2 regions of the Holtiella tumoricola genome follow, and region 2 is predicted to be linked to the other one. Evidence: predicted binding sites of a transcription regulator. Region 2 holds the regulator's gene; the other holds the start of a gene.
What was found. The regulator HrcA, encoded in region 2, represses chaperone genes, less so after heat shock. The targets are predictions, from matches to a motif close to TGTTAGCACTCNNNNNNNNNGAGTGCTAACA.

Region 1: a site for HrcA is predicted at 8,707-8,737, ahead of PBV87_RS19030 (Hsp20/alpha crystallin family protein). Genes of this name have one in related genera too.

The regions. Positions count from the first base shown of each region.
Region 1 covers NZ_JAQIFT010000066.1:799-11,616, reverse strand. The annotation lists gene PBV87_RS19085 (GNAT family protein) at 1-212, opposite strand, end outside; gene PBV87_RS19080 (hypothetical protein) at 212-394, opposite strand; gene PBV87_RS19075 (hypothetical protein) at 737-1,315, shown strand; gene PBV87_RS19070 (YvrJ family protein) at 1,365-1,508, opposite strand; gene PBV87_RS19065 (DUF2922 family protein) at 1,512-1,742, opposite strand; gene PBV87_RS19060 (DUF1659 domain-containing protein) at 1,900-2,097, opposite strand; gene PBV87_RS19055 (sigma-70 family RNA polymerase sigma factor) at 2,151-2,720, opposite strand; gene PBV87_RS19050 (hypothetical protein) at 3,011-3,922, shown strand; gene PBV87_RS19045 (peptidoglycan recognition protein family protein) at 4,495-5,214, shown strand; gene PBV87_RS19040 (sulfatase-like hydrolase/transferase) at 5,316-6,599, opposite strand; gene PBV87_RS19035 (PAS domain-containing sensor histidine kinase) at 6,658-7,989, opposite strand; gene PBV87_RS19030 (Hsp20/alpha crystallin family protein) at 8,230-8,676, opposite strand; gene PBV87_RS19025 (alpha-L-fucosidase) at 8,882-10,126, opposite strand; gene PBV87_RS19020 (hypothetical protein) at 10,369-10,494, opposite strand; gene PBV87_RS19015 (hypothetical protein) at 10,709-10,818, opposite strand, start outside.
Region 2 covers NZ_JAQIFT010000068.1:10,423-21,240, reverse strand. The annotation lists gene gpr (GPR endopeptidase) at 1-371, shown strand, start outside; gene PBV87_RS19340 (stage II sporulation protein P) at 432-1,601, shown strand; gene lepA (translation elongation factor 4) at 1,669-3,480, shown strand; gene hemW (radical SAM family heme chaperone HemW) at 3,490-4,638, shown strand; gene hrcA (heat-inducible transcriptional repressor HrcA) at 4,785-5,816, shown strand; gene grpE (nucleotide exchange factor GrpE) at 5,838-6,383, shown strand; gene dnaK (molecular chaperone DnaK) at 6,413-8,254, shown strand; gene dnaJ (molecular chaperone DnaJ) at 8,369-9,520, shown strand; gene prmA (50S ribosomal protein L11 methyltransferase) at 9,547-10,485, shown strand; gene PBV87_RS19300 (16S rRNA (uracil(1498)-N(3))-methyltransferase) at 10,487-10,818, shown strand, end outside.

The DNA of each region.
Region 1 (10,818 bases), on a different contig from region 2:
TCTACGGAGCTCATTCCTAAATTATAGTAACCAATAATCTCATTATTTTCTTCAGCTAAAAATACATATGTCTTTCCTATATTAGCACTTAATGAGTAGTCTCCATTTTGCAAAAAGCCATCCAAGTATGTATTTCCAGAACTAAATCTTTCTGCTAACGGTAGTAGTTCTGGAGATAATGGATGTATATTTAATCCTTGCTCTTGTTCCATTATGCTTTATCCTTTGCTGTAACAACTAACTGACATTTTTGTGTCTCTGAATCTACCTTAACTGAAAATTTATGATTTCTTATATATTCGCTTCTTGCCCTTGCTTCTTCACTTAAAGGAGTCTTTTTTAATATTTTTTCCGTTGTTGTGTATGTTGTATTATTTGGGTATGCGTAGTTCATTTAATGACCTCCTTTACTTCTTAACAAATATCTTACCTTTAATAATATGCTCAATTGTACCATAAGTCAATCATATGCCCGTTTAGAAATCAAAAATGGACCTCCTAAAAATCTCGGAAGCCCATTTTAATCATTCTATATTTTTCTCAATTTTGCAATACTTTCAACATGTGTTATATGTGGCAACGTACCTATAAATCTATCATTTTATTGATTTACAAATCAAAATATATTTTTTTTATAAAATTTTCAATATTTTATTGTATTTTATTTAATTTTTATGTATAATTAAGTCATATTAAGAGTTTATCTTATACATTTATAATATGGGGGGTATTATTAATGATCTATTTAGCACCTTATGAAGAGTTACGTACTAAGAAAATCTATGTTATTGAACCATTTTTCAACACAAGTATTCCTACATTGTTACTTGGACAAGACTGCACACGTATTCGCTTTGAAGATAACTCAGAACAAATCTATCCTGAATCTATTAAAGATGTAATCGATCACTTACTTGCTGCCTATCATATTCCTTCTACCCTTCTCAGAAATCGTGCTTTACGTATGCTTCCTTCTTCAATTCAATCACCTATTCCACTTACTCCAATAGATGTTTTTCTTCCTTATAAAGCACGCGAAGTTCATACTAAAAATAACTGGTGTACGGGTTATATTAATCTTGCAGCATTAAGTGGCTTTAAGGATCTACACACCTTCATTCTTAAAAATGGCCAAGAGATCACACACCTTTCTTCCCTTCAATGCTTAAAATCGAAATTTCAAGCTAGCTATATTTTACATGATCACTTCTTACTTCATGTTTTTCCACATATGCGTTTAGATTTTGAGCCCAACATTGTCGACTATTCTTATACACTAGAATATCTTACTTCTATTTCTAAAAAGAATAACTAAATACATAGTAAAAAAAGACCAGCTCTCATTTTCGAGAGCTGGTCTTTTGCTATTCTCTAGATTCTAATACTTGGCTAAGATGTGTAATGGTGTTTGCTAATGTCTCTATTTTGCTTTCAATACGAATAAGTAAGTACATGGACAAGATAATGGGAAAGCCAAAATTACCAATTTGACTTAAGATTTGTTCCATCTCTTATGCCTCATCAAGATCAATAGCATCCACTTGTTGAATCACATATTTAGCCCCTACGATACTGTTGGCTTGAACATTCTCCCCAATGGCACCACTGCCTAACGCCTTTGTCATGGCTTCTTTTACTTGTGTACCTGAAAGGGTTTCTGCTGGGCTAGAGATGGTGATCAACTCTTCTGTCTTGGCTGGTGTACCAAAGGTAAGAACTAAATTTCTTTTTGTAACTTCCATACTGAGATTCCTCCTAAGTTAGTGTTATTATTTTCTTCTGTTAAAGCATTGTTCCAGGTTAAATTTTTAAGTTTTTATCAATAGCCTACAAACTGTTGTCTCTAAGATGTGCACTCGCTGTAACCTATGTTGCCATTATGTAAGTCGGCTCAATTGGTTAGGCTTCTAGAAGTAATAAGGTTTCTGTGACTTTTGTAACGGATTGGAGTGATTCTGCATTTAAGCTGCCAATAGCTGTGCCTAACGTATGTAAGCTTTCGTCTGTTGCTTGTTTGTTGCAGTGCCCTATAGTTTGTGAGCCTTTTGTAAATTTAAGTGCTACTTTCACTTCTTCTAGTACGCTTCGAATTGCCATATCCATTCCTCCTTGAGTTTAAATGTGTTTTAAGCACCGGTTGCTTATACTTACTATATACACAATAGGTCTGGATTTTCCTCAAAGATTTTCTTAAGTTTTTTGAGAAGATAATATTTCTTACTCGTTAAGGCCTTATAGGACAAGCCTTCAGCCGTTGCCAAGTCATTCAAACTTTTTTCACTAAAGTAAAGCTTAATCATTAATTTTCGTTCTTTTTCACTTAACCTATGTAAAGCCCACTCTATACTTTTTACCACTTCTTTTTGGAGTATTTGTTGCTCAACTTGAACTTGCTCATCTTGTATCCTATCCCAAAAGTTTTCTTCTCTCTCCTCTACAACAAGTACCTCTCTATTCTTACGTCTATAATTACTCCCCCATCTATAGAGCATCACTTTGTAATAGGCCGAGAAAGAAATCTCTTTATCTTGATTGTATGTATCTATGGCTGTACATAAAATCAAATAACTTTCTTGCATCAAATCCTCCACACTATAGTCCACTTCTTTCAGCTTATGTGCCCACTTGGTACAAAGTGGTTCAAAATGCTGCCATAGTTCATAGCTATATAGACTATGACTTTTACTTTTTCTCACTAATTCCTCAATTACTTCATACATGCTTCACCTAATTTTCCGCTGCAGCTTTTGTATTTGCGCACCTTTACTTTACCTCTTATGAAACATCTCGTAAAATTGGGGATTTGTCATTTTCCTTAAGGGTTTTGGCCATTTCTTTAAGGAAAATAGCTTTTCCCTTAAGGATTTTGATGATTTCTTTAAGGAAAATGTGTTTTTCCTAGAGGAAATTGAAATTTAGTACTTTTTTAAATTTTTTTGAGGAAAATGAAGGGTGGTTGTGTATATAAAGAGAGATAGAAATCAGTTTTTCTCATTTAGGAGGCGATTAGATGAAATCATTAATTTATTACCCAGAGCTTAATCCATATACAGGCAGCATTACTTCTAGCCTACTTTTTATGCAACTGGAGCATTGGTTTAAAGTGACCCGTGGCAAAACCTTTTATAAGTTCCTTGAGCCATGTGAAGCCCCTCAATATGTCACTGGAGATAGTTGGACAGAGGAGCTAAGCTTTGGTAAAACGGAATTTCGTACAGCTTTTAGTAACATCGGGAAGGTATATAAATCTAAAAAGGCTTACTTAGAAAGCAAGGATAAGTTTGAAGGGAAGTATTATCTGTCTTACTATGATCGTATCAAGCGCCTGACCTACTACGAACGTAATGAGACCTTAGTCAATGGACTTCTTAGAAGTTTGAATCTCTCATCTGGGTATTCAGAGACTAAACCTAACAAATCTAATCAAAACACTTCTTCAGATATAGAATCAGATGTACAAAAGTTATTTGAAACTTATTGCCCTAGCTTAAGTACCAAGGTACGTTTTACCCTCACAACCAAAATGCGCTTACATACTTTAGTCAAAGACATCACTGCTAAGGGGCTTAATCTACTAGAGACTTTTAAATCGGTCTTTTGTCAAGTAGAAGCTTCTGACTTCTTGTGTGGTCGGCTCTCTACATCCACTTTCCTAGCATCTCTTAGCTGGATCTTGAAGCCGGACAAGTTCTTTGCCATCTTAGACGGGAACTATACACCTTTTGCCTCCTCTATGCCTGACTCTACATTTGCAGCTCCAGCTTTACCAAGCTCTACGACACCTTTTGTAAAACCTACACGTCTTTTCAATCGTATGTACACCCATAATTTTGACATTGAAGCCTTAGAAGCAAGAGAACGTGCTTGGCAAGAGGCCAAATATGAAGCAAATCTGCACAATACTTCTATCTCTCTTTTATGATTTTTCACCAAAAACTATTTTTCTTTCAAAAATAGTAAGGAAATTCCAACCCTATTTTGTATATATATAGGTGTAAGGACGAGCTAGCAAACACATCCTAGGCCGTTTGCATCTCCTCCTTCACTCATTCGCTAAATGGAAATGTGTATCTTCTAGTAAGTTCTCCCCCTTCTTACTTTGAGATACAGGTTCCACTTAGCACCCCTACTCTATTCCCTGGTGGTGGCAATCTAAAGTAGAGTTAGGGTAATTGCTTATAGGTTTGATCGGCGTATTGTTGTTTGCTTGACAAGTTGCGTCTACTCCAACCCTTTAGCCTCTTACTAAGCGTCATGCCAACTGGCCTCAACGTGATACATGCATAGCATCCCTTTCACTTAGAGCTACGAGCCCCATGCCCCTTATTCAGTGTCTATAGGTTTGTATCGGATGTTTCTTGGATAGTAAGCCTTGGGCTGGACATGGTATAAGCTTTGCCACAAACAAAAAGCTAACTTAAAACTGCCTATTGTTACAAGGGGGAAGGCAGATTTAGGTTAGCTTTTTGTATTTTACTTTTAAAAGGAGACGTTATGATAAACTTAATGCTTACCCCACACTTTCTTACACCCAACCCTTATAGCCGCCCAGGACTTAAGCTGAGTCACATCCAAAAGCTTGTGGTACACTGGGTAGCCAATCCAAAGACCTCTGCTCTTAATAATCGTAACTACTTTGAAAACCTTAAGTCGGGTACCAGAGGCATCTATGCCAGTAGCCACTACATCGTAGGACTAGATGGCGAAGTCATCCACTGCATCCCAGATAATGAACGTGCCTACCATGCCAAAAATGCCAATACCTATAGCCTTGGCATAGAAGTCTGCCATCCAGACTGGGAGGGACAGTTCTCTCTTCCAACTTATGCCTCCCTTATTCAACTCCTAGCCAAGCTTTGCCATACTTATACCTTAGACCCGAACCAAGATATCCTACGTCATTATGATGTCACTGGCAAAGTCTGCCCCAAGTACTACGTGCAGCATCCTGCTGCTTGGACCAGGCTTAAAAGTGATGTTGTCACTTGCTACCAAGAGGCTTACTTACAACTTCCAACACTAGAGACTACTCCAGTACCGGAGAAGGTAACTGCCTCTATTCTCCTTAATGGTACACCCAAACAAGTAACTGCATTTATAGAGTGTGACCAATACTATATTAAACTAAGGGACTTAGCTGATGATAGACTCTTAGTAGACTACGATTGTACGAAGCACTTACCTATCCTTTGTGTTAAACCCAATCTTATCTAATTAAAGGCATTTATTCTAGAAAAAGAGCTACTTATCAGTCCTCATAATGAGGTGACCTTGATAAGTAGCTTTTTTCATTCCTATTTTCTTACTTAAAGCCTTTATTGGAGTAAAGCGCTATCTAATTGTTTCATCAAGCGCTCTATAGTAGAGGCATAACGCATATCCTCTATTAAATTCTCCAATTCATAAGGATCTTTTTCCATATCAAAAAGGAGATATGGCGTATGATCTGCTGTTCGGACACACAACTTAAACTGTTTGTCTCGAATCATTTGCCAGCCTGTATTGGGACAAATATATTCCGCTACGACAAAGTCTTGGGTAGTCTCCTCTTCCTCACGCAAATACCCCTTAAAGCTTCTACCATCCAGCGTGACATCTGTTGCTTCTTCTGCATAAGCCATTACGGAAGGAAAGATATCTATCCCTGATACGAGAGCATCGCTTATTTTATTCTTTAACCCTATAGGGTCCTTTACAATAAAAGGAACACCACAAGATTTCTCATAAGGTAAGCATTTGTTCTTCAGTCCATGACTACCTTGCATATCTCCATGGTCAGAGGTGAAGAGGATAAGGGTATCTTCTTCTAAGCCTAAGCGCTGTACTTCTTTTAGAATTTCTCCAACACCATGGTCTACTTGAGTGACCATCCCATTATAAAGCCTTATATACTCGTCCATATTATTGCCATAACGTTGATAATCTGGACAATTTTCATAAGGTCTTGGGCTATAAGGTGAGTAGGTTGGCGTATAAGGATCTACCTCTATATAATCCGGCGTATGTAAAATAGTCTTCCCTTCATAAAGCTTGGCATACTCTGGTAGCGGTTGCTCTGGATAGTGGGGTGCTTGATAACCTATGACTTGTAGAAAAGACTTATGGGTTGCCTTAAGAGCTCTTAAGTTCTCTATGGCTAAATGTGTTGTAATCTCTGTACGGTGTCCATCATATTCTTGACTTTCACCTTGTTCATTCCAAAAGATAATGTCTTTTAAAAAGCCATTATAGCATTGATAGCCTAAAAAATGCTTAAAGCTACCTTGTAAAGATGGCAAAATAGGTTCATTTCCGTTTCCTCCTAAATGCCACTTGCCTACAAAGCTTGTCTCGTAACCTAGTTTATTAAGCTCCCCTGCCAATGTCTTCGTCTCACTCAGTAAGGGTTGTCCATTATAGTGTACACCATTATGACTCGTATATAGACCTGTTAGAAGTGTCCCCCTATAAGGTCCACAGATTGGATTGTTAGAATAAGCATTTCTAAATAAAACCCCTTCTTCACATAACTGATCTAAATGAGGTGTAAATACCTCTTGATTTAATTTCCCTAATGCATATTTATGCATTTGATCAGCAAAGATAATAATAAAATTCATAACTTCCTCCCAGTTATATCTTATGTATTTTATTGTATTTTATAGTCTTTTAGAGCCTTTATAAATGATAGATGTCTGAAAACTCAATAACACATCTTTCTATATTAGAGGTAATGATTTTTGATGATTGCATTTTATCTATGTCCTGTGTTACCTGCTTAATGGGTAATGAAAAAGTGACTGTAGTCCCTCCATTTAATTGACTTTGTGCCCAAACATGTCCGCCATGCATTTCTACAAGAGATTTAACCAATGAAAGACCTATCCCGCTTCCTTCACACTTTCTTGTCAACGTATTATCCACTTGAGTAAATCGGTTAAATATATATTGTAATCTATTTTCTGGAATGCCTACTCCATTATCCGAAACAGCTATTCTTATTTCATGATCTAATTGTTCGATATATACCTGTATTTGACCAAACTCTGGAGAATATTTGATAGCATTTGACAATAAGTTAAGCATAATACGTTCAACTTTATCAGGATCACAAGCAATCACAGCTTCTTCAATCTCTGTATCAAAAATAAGCTCAATGGCTTTACCTTCTACATACTCGACTACTGACATCGTAATATCTTCTACTACACTTACAATATTATGATTTTCTAGATGAATCTCATAATATCCAGCATCTATTTTAGTCATATCGATCAAATTATTCACTAGCCTTAAAAGACGATTTGAATTTTGTTTAATCGAGTCTACATACTTCTTTAAATAAACGCCCTCCACCATCTTATCCTCATCTAAAGATTGATTAAAAAGTTGTGTGGCTGCCTTAATAATTGTAATGGGGGTGCGAAGCTCATGTGAGATATTTGCAAAAAACTCACTTTTTAACTGCTCAAGCTGTAGGGCTTCTTGTAATAACCTTTCTTTTTCTTCAATCTCTTTTTCATAGGTTATATCTCTACCACTACATACAAAGAGCGCTTCTTCCTTTTCTATATGACATCCATTCCATTCAATCCATCTGTAGTTACCTTCCTTACAACGATAGCGATTAACCACCTTTTTACATCTTGGTCCATCTACTCTTTGTCTAGAAGCTTGATAGGATATCTCCATATCATCTGGATGAATAATGTCTCTCCAACTCATATTAAGAAGTTCTTCTTCTGTCCAACCAAGAATGGTCTTCCAACTGTCACTTACCTTAATAAATCTTCCCATATTATTAAAAATAGCTATTAAATCTATAGATAAAAATAAAAGTGTTTCTAATTCTTCTTCTCTCTTTTCCCACTTTTCCAACTCACTTTCAATTTTCTCTATGCCCCCATGGGCTTCAACCCATGCTACCATCTGGCTAAATTGATCTTGTTGCTTGTGTTCTTGACTAATGGCTATAATAGGATTCTTGGGTTTCTGGGTTATCTGTCTCATATGTTCTCCTAATTAAAATATATTGGCTAATTCTTAATCCTATTTGTTAAAATACACTCTCTTTTAATATAAAATATTTTTGTACTATTGTAAAATAATTTTCTTCTTAAAAGACTTTTAGAAAACTTTCTAGCTATTCTACTTGCTTTCTATAGGATTCATGAATAAAAAAATAACCCCGTACATTTAAATAAAATATACTGGGTTATTCCTAAATACGCTTATAAACCTACTTATAGTCTATTGGATTGTGATACGATGTCTAGGTGGCTTTGCCTCTGTTTGTTTTGGAACAACAATCTTAAGCATGCCTTCTTCTAATTTTGCTTCAATGGCTTGTTCATTAATATCTTTCAAATAAATACTACGGCTCATCGCTGTCATATGTCTCTCTCTATGAATATAGTTAGGCTGTTCCTCATTCACTTCCTCTTGTCTTTTCACACCAATAATCAAGCTCTCATTATGATAATCTATTTGAATATCTTCTTTTTTGATACCTGGCATCTCTGCCTCTATTAAATAGGCACCCTCTATTTCTTTTATATCGACTTTAAAAGTGTCATTTCTTAAATCTCTTAATGGCATAAAACTGTTATTAAAAAAGTCATCGATAGCATTGTAAAAATCAGTTACTCCATTGTTATTTTGTAATCCATTTCTATTAAACGGTGTTAATCCAAACATATCAATTCCTCCTTCAAAAATTTTATGATGTATTAGCACTCTATATATAAGAGTGCTAATTTGTTTACACCATTAATATATTCCTTTCTAATTAATTTGTCAACCCTATTATATAATTATTTTAACGAATTTAAACACGATAGAAAATCAAAAAAGAGTAAGCTCTATCTTAGATCTTACTCTTTTCATAACTGCTCTATTTCATTTATTCTAATACGATTTTCGCTACACGTACTACTGTATTCATACCATAGCTAAAGCCTGTTGCATAAAGACTCATTAAACGTTCATCTGCATTTTGTATAAATCTTAATGACTCTTGATTGTCTACCCATTCAATGGATTTAATCTTTTGATTCAGACCAATGAAGTTTTTAAGGCCACTTCCTGAACCGCCTACTACAACATTGCTATCTCCTGTTACTTTTAAACCATGGATGAAAGCATAAAGTGTGTGATCGTCTACACGTAGTACAAAGTCATGACCTTCGCCTGAAATATCATCACAAGGTCTACCTTTGTAAATAGCTTCACCTTCTAACTCAATCCATTGTCCTACAAGTTTGAGCATAGCCCCTTGGATTTCTGGTACTGTACCATCTGGCTCTAATCCAATATTTAAAAGGTAATTGGCACCCATTCTTCTACTATAGCAAAGGGTTTCAATAATTTCAGGTACAGACTTATAGTTAAAGTCATGAGCCCCTACTCCCCAGTGATCATTAAGAGTTTGACACATTTCAGTAGCTAAATATTTCCTTGCTCCATCTTGATTCATACGTGTTGGGCGACCTTGTTCGAAAGTCACACTATCTATTTCTAAATTGCCTTTTTCTCCTCTATGAGAAAGTCCTGTATTATTCACAATAATAGCATCTGGTTGATGTTTACGAATGACTTCATAAAGTGCATCTTCTTCCCAGTCTTCATTTGGTTTACTCCAGTTTCCATCAAACCATAAACCACCTATTTTACCATACTCGCTACATAGGATTTCTACAGAGTCTCTTAGATATTTTAAATAAGCTTTAAAATCCTTATCAAAGCTTTCTTCATGCCAATCTAATGTTGTGTGATAGAAAAATGGGATAATGTCATATTTATTACATGCATCTACATACTCACGAACAAGGTCGCGTCCAATAGCATGTGGTGCATCATATGTATTAAGTCCTTTCGTATCAAATAATGAGAAGCCATCATGATGCCTTGTTGTCAGTACAATATATTTCATACCAGAAGCTTTTGCAACCTTTACCATGTCTTCTGCATAATAAGGTCTTACTGCAAAGGTCTTAACCAGCTCTTCATACTTTTCTTTGGGTACTTGATAAAAAGATTGATACCATTCTCCTTTTCCTACTTGTGAGTACAATCCCCAGTGTACAAACATTCCAAATCCTAAATCTTCAAAATCTGCAATACGTTTAAGTGGCATTGGTGTCGCCATATGTAAATCCTCCTAGAATAATAAAATACCTTTATAGTTTAATATTATTTATGTACATATGTCAAACTTATTTGAAGTTATTTATTATATTAATACTACTTTTTATTATCCTATCATTATATTTATTTCTGTCATATACAAAAGATTGATTGAGCTTTATGATATGCTCTATTGATAGGTTCACTTCACTTCTTCTACATGAAAAAGAGAGCTTAGAAAGCTCCCTTTAATAAGATTTAAAATTAACGACTCTTTTCGTTTTTACAACCATGAACACCTATTTTTTCACCGTTTATAATACCTTTATCTGCATTATCTGTTGGATCTATTTTTCTTAGAGTTGGATTACTTTTGTCTCTATCTTTCATTCTATTTTTGTTATTATGCATAAGAACGACCTCATTTCTTTAAAGATGATGTTTTCTTACCTTCTTTAGATTGTTTTTCATAGTCTTTTGCTTGTTTAGGTGTGAAATTTGCAAAGCCAGTTTCTTTTGCCATCTTGAATACCTCCTAATAAATTGTTACTTACTTATTATCTAGAGATTTGATGATTATTATGCTAGCAAAAAAATTCTATATTTATTTTAAAGATAATTCATCCTTTACATTTGTCAAAGCACTTAATATAAAACTATTGATTCTTAAATGGATATCGTAATAATCAACTTGATCTTGCACTTTAGTTTCTG
Region 2 (10,818 bases):
CAGGAGCAGGTATTGGTAATAGACGTAAACAACTTAATGAAGAAACAATGGGATGTCCTGTTATTGCCATTGGTGTACCAACAGTGATTGATACAGCAACACTTGTTAATGATACATTTGAACATCTTATTGAATCTATGCTTGAGAATGCACCCAATCATGCTTTTTATCAAATGTTACAACAAGTAAGTGAAGAAGAAAAATACGTTATGATTAAGGAGATTTTAGAACCAAAGCTGGGAAATCTTTTTGTTACAGCAAAAGATATCGATGAGATTATGGTTTATTTAAGTGAAATTATTTTTAATAGTATCAACATTGCGGTACATCCAGGTATTGGATTAGATGACATTAATAAATACTCAAATTAGTCATAAACAAGGGGGGTATTTAATACAATAGTGAGAGACAGGCTGTAAAGGGGGAGAAGCATGCAAAAGTTAAAACCCTTAACCAAGCAAATGAAAATTTATTTGGTATTAGTAGGGATAGGACTTGTTGTGAGTTATAATATTTATCAGCATTTTAATAAAATGCCTGGTCATCAAACACCCTTTTTGATTACGTGTTTAACGATGCCCTTTGCATATAGTACAACTGAGGGAAGTGAATGGTATGAAAAGCCGAGTTTTCAGTTTGACTGGGAACCTTTAAGGTTACTTACTCAAACACTTCCCTATAGTGAATTTATAGATCATTTTACGGAAGTATCAGAGCTTACTGGATATTTTAAAATACCAGAAGAAGAGGAAATGATATCTTTAGAAAAAGATAATGTTTATCAGCCAAATTTACCAACACCTGTTAAGGCTGAAATTGATTTAAACAAATTAAATGATCCAAACTACTTACTCAGTAAAATTTATACAGGAGATCATGATGAATTAACTATTGATGCCAACATGTTATCAGAATGGGATTTTGAAGCACTTGCTAAAAAGGAATTTAGATTAGATGAGTCTATAGAAGGGCCAAAGGTACTTATTTTCCATACCCATGCGAAAGAGCGTTTCGCAGATGAAGATAAGAGTGATCCTGGTATTTTAGCAGTAGGTAGTGAAATAGAAAATATTTTAGAAAATAAATATGGTATTGAAACACTTCATGTGACAGACCATTTTTATATCAATGATACAAGTGAGGACACAAATGGGTGTTATGAAAGAATGGAGACAGTTATACAAGGCATTTTAGATGAAAACCCATCTATACAGGTATGTATTGACTTGCATCGTGATGGTGTGGCAGGTACAGGCAAAGTTGTAGGAGATCTCAATGGTGAAGAGGCTTGTAAAATTATGTTTGTTAATGGGCTTACAATGCTCAAGAACCAAGACGGTGAAAATATTCCTATGAAAACCCTTACTAATCCTAATCTTGAAGATAACTTAGCATTCTCTTTACAAGCGCAGATTGAAGGGATGAAATACTATCCAGAACTTATGCGGAAAGTCTATTTAAAGGCTTATCGTTACAGCTTACATATGAAACCTATGTCACTTCTTGTTGAAATTGGTTCACAAAATGATACCAGTGAAGAAGCGGTAAGAACAGCAGAACCTATTGCAACCATATTAGCAAAGGTACTTGAAAAAGATTGATAGACCTAAATAGGGTATGCTATAATAAAACGAATCAATACTAGAGAAAATAATAAGGAGGAGCAATATGTCTCTTTCAAGACAAGAAAAAATTAGAAATTTTTGTATTATAGCACATATTGACCATGGTAAGAGTACTCTTGCCGACAGAATTATACAAATGACAGGAACCCTTACAGAAAGGGAAATGCAAGCACAAGTTCTAGATAACATGGATCTTGAACGTGAACGTGGGATTACAATTAAGTCTCAAGCAGTAAGACTTGTTTATAAAGCTAACGATGGTGAAGAATATATCTTCAACCTTATAGATACTCCAGGACACGTTGACTTTAATTATGAAGTTTCAAGAAGTTTAGCAGCATGTGAAGGTGCAGTACTTATTGTGGATGCAGCCCAAGGGATAGAAGCTCAAACATTGGCTAATGTTTATTTAGCACTTGATCATAACCTTGAAATTATGCCTGTTATTAATAAAATTGATTTACCAAGTGCAGATCCAGACGCAGTTAAACACCAAATTGAAGATATTATTGGATTAGAAGCACACGATGCACCACTTATTTCAGCTAAAAATGGTATTAATATTGAAGATGTACTTGAACAAATCGTTGCCAAGGTACCACATCCAGTAGGTGATCCAGAAGCACCATTACAAGCACTTATCTTTGATTCATTATATGACCCATACAAAGGGGTTATTATCTTCTGTAGAGTTAAAGAAGGCACTGTGAAAAAAGGCATGAAAATTCGTATGATGGCAACAAAAGCGGAGTTTGATGTTGTAGAAGTAGGTACATTTGGAGCAGGTGTTTTCCGTCCTATGGATGATTTAAAACCAGGTGAAGTAGGATATATTACAGCAAGTATTAAAAATGTAACAGATACAAGCGTAGGAGATACAGTAACAGATGCGCTTCATCCAGCAACTGAAGCATTACCAGGATACAAAAAAGTTAATCCAATGGTATACTGTGGTCTTTATCCAGCAGATGGTGCAAAATACGGTGACCTTCGTGATAGTTTAGAAAAGCTTCAACTTAATGATGCAGCACTTGTATTTGAACCTGAAACTTCAATTGCTTTAGGATTTGGATTTAGATGTGGTTTCTTAGGATTACTCCATATGGAGATTATTCAAGAGCGTCTTGAACGTGAATATAACTTAGATCTTGTTACAACAGCGCCTAACGTTATTTATCACGTTTACAAAACAAATGGTGAAAAGCTTGAGCTTTCTAATCCATCTAACTTACCAGACCCATCTAACATTAAGCATATGGAAGAACCGATGGTAAAAGCACAAGTTATTGTACCTTCAGATTATGTAGGGGCTGTTATGGACCTTTGCCAAGAAAGACGTGGTATTTACCATGGTATGGAATATTTAGAAGCAACGCGCGCAGTACTCACTTATGAGCTCCCGCTTAATGAAATTATTTATGACTTCTTTGATGCACTTAAATCAAGAACACGCGGTTATGCATCATTTGATTATGAACTCTCAGGTTATACAGAATCTAAGCTTGTAAAACTTGATATTCTTGTAAATAAAGAAATGGTGGATGCCCTTTCTCTTATTGTGCATGAATCTAATGCCGTTGAAAAAGGGAGAAAGATTGTAGAAAAACTTAAAAAAGAAATTCCAAAACATTTATTTGAAATTCCTATCCAAGCTGCAATTGGAAATAAAGTTATTGCCAGAGAAACAATTAGTGCGATGCGTAAAGACGTACTTGCTAAATGTTATGGTGGAGATATTTCACGTAAACGTAAACTACTAGAGAAACAAAAAGAAGGTAAGAAACGTATGCGCCAAGTTGGTAACGTAGAAGTACCACAAGCAGCGTTCATGAGCGTTTTAAAATTAGACGAATAGAGGACGACTATGAAAATAGGATTGTATGTACACATACCTTTTTGCCATTCTAAATGCTATTACTGTGACTTTTTATCTTTCCCAAAACGTGAGAAAGAAGAAGAGTATATTACAGCGTTGATAGCAGAGATTGCAAATTACGGTAAAGATTTTGCGGGTGTACACACAATAAAAAGTCTATTTATAGGTGGAGGTACCCCAACGGTACTTTCACCTTTTTTATTAGACAAATTGTGTGAAGCCCTACGTAAGCATTTTATATTAGAAGAAGATGTTGAGTGGACAATAGAGGCTAATCCAGGAACTATATTAGAAGAGCATGCTCATGTATTTAAAAAGCATGGTGTGAATCGTGTAAGCTTAGGACTACAAGCTGCACAAAATAACTTATTAAAGAGTATAGGGCGTATTCATACTTATGAAGAGTGGGAGCAAAGTATTGAAAGGTTGAAAAAGGTAGGGATTACTAATCTGAATACAGATATTATGTTTAGCTTACCAGATCAAACATTAGAAAATTGGAAAGAAACCCTACAAAAAGTGGTTAATCTTGGATTACCACATTTATCAGCCTATTCACTTATCATAGAAGACGGAACTGTATTTGGTGATCGTTATGAACAAGGTACTTTAAAAGAAGTAGAAGAAGAATTAGACAGAAGCTTCTATGAATATGTAAAAGGTTATTTAAAAGAGAAGGGGTATCATCAATACGAACTTTCAAACTGGTCAAAAGCTGGTTATGAATGTGAGCATAATAAAGTTTATTGGAATTGTGAACCCTATTTAGGTATTGGACTAGGTGCCCATAGTTATATGATGCACGAGAGATTTAGTAATACAACAGACTTTAAAGATTATCTAGCTGCACAAGGTGACACAAATAAAATTATTGTTGCAAGAGAAAAGATTACAAAAAAAATGGCTATGGAAGAATTTATGTTTTTAGGATTAAGACTATGTGTAGGAATAAGTACACAAGAATTCCAGCAACGCTTTAAGTATTCAATTTTTGATATCTATGGGAAACAGCTGGATGAATGGATGAAGAAAGGACTATTGGTTCATAATAACGATAGACTTTATTTAACAGAACAAGGTAAAGATATATCCAATCAAATCTTCGCCTCATTCCTATTAGATGAAGAAGTAGAGTAGTGCATATTATATACAAAAAACGTTATCAAATTGTTCAAAATATGTTTAAAGAATCTTATTGACATATCACCTAAAGAGTGATATCTTAAATCTATAGTTAGCACTCAAGTTTAGTGAGTGCTAACAATGCAAAAGGAAGTGATATCATGGATATAAATGAAAGAAAGCGAAAGATTCTTGAAGCCATTGTTCATGATTATATACAAACAGGGGATCCAGTAGGTTCTAGAACCATATCTAAGAAATATGACTTAGGTGTAAGTTCTGCAACGATTCGTAATGATATGGCCGATCTTGAAGATTTAGGCTTAATCATGCAACCACATACTTCCGCTGGGCGTATACCTTCAGACAAGGGCTACAGACTTTATGTAGATAATTTAATGCAGTGTCCTGATATTGCACCTGATGTACAACAATTTATTGCAGAGGTGATCAATAATAAGTTTGACAAGATAGACAAATTATTAGAGGAAACTGCGAAGCTTATTTCGGCAGTTACACACTATGCAACTATTGCTTCCCCACCAACGATTAACCAAACAAAGATTAAACATCTGCAGTTGGTACCCGTAGATGACAGAAGTGTTGCACTCGTTGTTGTAACCGACACAAACATTGTTAGACATTATGTTATTCGTACTAAGAAGTTAATAGATTATTCACTTTGCGGTATCTTAACAAATATTATTAATGAGAGCTTAATTGGTACTTCACTAGATGAACTAAGTGTTGATAAACTACGCATCCTAGAAGAGCGTATGTTTGGCTATAAAGATATCTCAGTTGATTTAATGAATGCCATTATTGATACATTAGAAATGGAAGATGTACCAAACATTTTTACAAGAGGTATGACGAATATTTTAAGCTTCCAAGAGTTTAATGACATTGAAAAGGCTAAAAAACTTCTAGAAGTGCTTGAACAAAAACCATATCTTGTAAAGATGTTAAAAGCTAAACCAACAAAAGAAGTCAGTATTAGTATTGGTGAGGAAAATGGCCTAGAACCTATGAGTGAATGTAGTGTTATTACAACAAGCTATGATATAGGTGAGTATAACTTAGGAACAATAGGTATTATTGGTCCAAAGCGTATGAACTATGGGCAGGTTGTATCATTACTTGATCATATTTCTTACCATATTCAAAATATGCTCATTGAAGCAAAAGAGTAGAGAGAGAAAGGATGCTGATTCATGGAAGATAAAGAAATGCAAACATCCACTATGCAAGATGAAACAGTAGAAACAACAAACGAAGAAAATGTAGTTGAAGAAACTACTGGCACTTGTGAAGGGGAAGTTGTAGAAGAAACAGAAGAAAAACCAAAAGCGGATGAAAACTTAGAAAGACTCCAAAGACTAATGGCAGAGTTTGATAACTACCGCAAACGTACAGAAAAAGAAAAACAAAATATTTATGACTTAGCAGTAAGCTCTACACTTACAGAACTTTTAGGTACAGTTGATAATTTAGAACGTGCGCTTAAACAAGAAAGTGAAGATAAATCTTTCTATGAGGGCGTATCTATGATTTATAAACAACTTATAAGTTCACTTGAAAAGTTACATGTAACACCAATTGAAGCAGCAGGTGAAACATTTAATCCAGATTATCATAATGCAGTTTTACACATAGAAGATGATAGTTTAGGTGAAAATATCGTTGCTGAAGAACTTCAAAAAGGTTATTTATATAAAGAAAAAGTTATTCGCTACAGTATGGTAAAAGTAGCTAATTAATCGTAAATAGAAATTAGGAGGAAAGTAAAATGGGTAAAATTATTGGTATTGACTTAGGAACAACAAACTCTTGTGTGGCAGTAATGGAAGGTGGAAAACCAGTTGTTATTGTAAATGCAGACGGAAATAGAACAACACCTTCAGTTGTAGGTTTCACAAAAACAGGTGAAAGACTTGTAGGGGATGTAGCAAAACGTCAAGCAATTACAAATCATGATCGTACAGTAGCATCTATTAAACGCCATATGGGTACTAACCATAGAGTAACAATCGATGGTAAAGATTACTCACCACAAGAAATTTCAGCAATTACACTTCAAAAACTTAAATCAGATGCAGAAAGCTATTTAGGTGAAGCAGTAACAGAAGCTGTTATTACAGTTCCTGCATACTTCTCAGATAGCCAAAGACAAGCAACAAAAGATGCTGGTCGTATTGCAGGTCTTGATGTAAAACGTATCATCAATGAACCAACAGCAGCAGCTTTAGCATATGGTCTTGAAAATGAACAAGAACAAAAAATTATGGTATATGACCTTGGTGGTGGTACATTCGACGTATCTATCATCGAAATCGGTGACGGTGTTATCGAAGTATTAGCAACAAGTGGAGATAACCACTTAGGTGGAGATGACTTCGACCAACGTATTATCAACTACTTAGTAGAAGAATTCAAAAAACAAGAAGGCGAAGACTTATCAGCTGATAAAATGGCTATGCAACGTTTAAAAGAAGCAGCTGAAACAGCTAAAAAAGAACTTTCTTCAAAATCAACAGCGAATATCTTAATTCCATTCATCTGTGCAGCAGGTAAAAACTTAGATGTAACACTTACACGTGCTAAATTTGATGAACTTACAAGTGATCTTGTAGAACGTACAATGGGACCAGTAAGAACAGCACTTAACGATGCAGGTCTTAATGCATCTGAACTTGATAAAGTATTATTAGTAGGTGGTTCAACACGTATTCCAGCTGTTCAAGAAGCTGTTAAACGTATTACAGGAAAAGAACCATTCAAAGGTATTAACCCAGATGAATGTGTTGCAGTTGGAGCAGGTATTCAAGGTGGTAAACTTTCAGGTGAAGCAGGGGTAGGCGATATCCTTCTTCTTGACGTAACACCACTTTCATTAGGTATTGAAACATTAGGTGGGGTAGCGACAGTTCTTATTCCAAGAAATACAACAATCCCAACAAAGAAAAGCCAAGTATTCTCAACAGCAGCAGATAACCAACCAGCAGTTGATATCCATGTTGTTCAAGGTGAAAGACCAATGGCTAACCAAAACAAAACTTTAGGTAACTTCAAATTAGATGGTATTATGCCAGCTCCACGTGGTATTCCACAAATCGAAGTTGGATTTGATATCGATGCTAATGGTATTGTTAAAGTTTCTGCTAAAGACCTTGGTACTGGTAAAGAACAACACATCACAATCACTGCAAGTACAAACTTAAGTGATGATGAAATCAACAAAGCAGTTGCTGAAGCTGAACAATATGCAGCTGAAGATAAAAAACGTAAAGAAGCAATCGATGTGAAAAACGAAGCAGATAGCATGGTATTCCAAACAGAAAAAATGATGAAAGACATGGAAGATAAATTAGAAGCAGCAGATAAAGCAGATGTTGAGGCTAAACTTAATGCATTAAAAGAAATCAACAACCGTGTAAATATCGAAACAATCACAGATGCTGAAGTAAATGAACTTAAAGAAGCTAAAGAAGCTTTAACACAAGCGTTCTACGCAATTTCTGAGAAAATGTACGCACAAGCAGCACCACAAGGTGAACCAGGAATGGATGGAGCAGGTGCTACAAACAATGCAAACGATGATGTAATCGATGCAGACTTCAAAGAAGAATAATAAAAAGTGAACAACCAAGTAGAACGGTCAAAGAGATTTCTCTTTGACTGTTTCTACGTTATGCTTGTATAGAGGCACAACAGTCAGTATAATGGAATATGTTAATGAGATGGGATGGTGATAACCGTGGCAAAAAGAGATTATTATGAAGTGCTTGGTGTACAAAAAGGTGCATCGGACGCAGAAATTAAAAAAGCCTATAGAAAATTAGCAAAGCAATATCATCCGGATACAAATGAAGGAGATAAAGAAGCTGAGGCTAAATTTAAAGAAGCAAGTGAAGCTTATGAAATATTAAGTGACCAAGAAAAAAGAAGTGCCTATGATAGATTTGGACATAGTGCATTTGAACAAGGTGGTGCTGGTGGAGCAGGTGGCTTTGGCGGCGGTTTCGACTTTGATATGGATGATATCTTTGGCAGTGTATTTGGTGATATGTTTGGTGGAGGCGGTAGACGTCGTCCTCGTGGTCCAAGACCAGGTAACGATATCAAACAAACCATTCAAGTTGATTTTGCAGAAGCTGCTTTTGGCGTAGAAAAAGAAATTAAAATTCAAACATCAGAAACTTGTGAAACATGTCATGGGACAAAAGCTAAACCAGGAACAAGTGCTACAACATGTACAAAATGTAATGGTACAGGTCAAGTGCGTGTAACACAACGTACGATTTTAGGTGCGATGCAAAGTGTTCAAACATGTGATGCCTGTCATGGAGAAGGAAAAGTTGTAAGTGACCCTTGCCCAAATTGTCATGGACAGGGTAAAGTAAGAGTAAGTAAAAATATTACAGTAAGCATTCCAGCAGGTATTGACCATGGTCAAACTTTACGTATTCAAGGTAAAGGTGAAGCAGGAGATGTGGGTGCACCAAACGGTGACTTACTTTTAACTGTATATATTAAATCACATGAGCTTTTTGAACGTCGTGGAATGGATGTTTATATGCGTATGCCAATCAGCTTTGCTCAAGCTGCATTAGGGGCAGAACTTTCTATCCCAACATTAGATGGAAACGTGAAGTTTAATATTAGTGAAGGTACACAAACAGGTACAACATTTAGATTACAAGGTAAAGGTATTCCAAGCTTACGTAATAAGAAACAACGTGGTGACCAATATGTTGAAGTCTATGTAGAAGTACCTAAAAATCTTACAACTAAACAAAAAGAGTTATTGAAAGAATTTGCAGATGGTACTGTTGACCATCAGCCTGAACAAATGAATTTTAAGAAAAAACTAGAGAAGTTCTTTGGTAAAAACTAAAGAAGAACAAGTAGGAGGATTACCCAGTGGATTATATTCAAATAGCTATTGAAACAACAAGAGAAGCAGTAGAGGCCATCAGTTATTTTTTAGTAGAGGAAATGTCAGGTGGAGTGGAGATTTGTGATCCACAAGATGTATTAACACAAGATCGTAGCCAAGTACTTTTTGATTTAATTGATGACAGCCTTATCAGTGAGGATATGGACACTGTGGTAGTGAAAGCTTATTTTTCAACTGAAATTAATATAGAAGAAAAAGTAGAAGCGATTAAAGGACATTTAAAACATATTAGTGAGTTTTTAAATGTCGGAACAGGTAAAATGACGTTATTAGATATCCCAGAAGAAAAATGGGCAAATGAATGGAAAAAATACTATAAACCAGTTAAACTGGGTGATCATATTGTTATTAAACCAAAATGGGAAGCATACGATGCACAAGCACAAGATTTAGTAATCGAAATGGATCCAGGTATGGCATTTGGAACAGGAACACATGAAACAACAGCTATGTGTGCAGAGCTTGTGGAAAAATATATGCAACCAAATCAAACAATCGTTGATATTGGAACAGGTAGTGGGATTTTAGGCATCATTGCAGCGAAAATGGGTGCAGAACGTGTTATTGGTGTAGACATCGACCCAGTAGCTGTAAAAGTTGCAAAAGAAAACGTGGAATATAACCACGTAGAAGATAAAATGGAAGTACATGCAGGTAATTTAATAGATGTTGTTAAGCAAAAAGGTAATATTGTTGTATCAAATATTATTGCAGATGTAATTATTATGCTTGCAGAAGAAGTAAATGAAGTAATGGAAGATGATGGACTTTGGATTGCTTCTGGAATCATTGAAATGAGAAAAGAAGATGTTATTGCTGCAATTGAGAAGAACCATTTTGAGATTGTCGAAATCAAACAACAAAGAGAATGGTTAGCGATTGTAAGTAAAAGGAGCAAGTAAAATGCCAAAGTTCTTTGTAAAACCTGCAAATATATTCGAAAAAGAAATTATTATTGATGACGAAAATGTTAATCATATGAAAAATGTGCTCAGATTACAAATGGGCGATGAAATTATAATAAATGATAGACAAGGTCATGACTATAAGTGTATAATAAGTGCAATAGAAAGTAGTAAAATTATAGCTTGTATCAATAGTGTAGTGGATTCATCTAGTGAACCTTCTACTGAAGTCACTCTTTTTCAATCTCTTATTAAAGGGGAAAAGATGGAATGGGTGATTCAAAAGGCTGTTGAAATAGGAGTGACTAGGATTGTACCTCTTTGTACAAC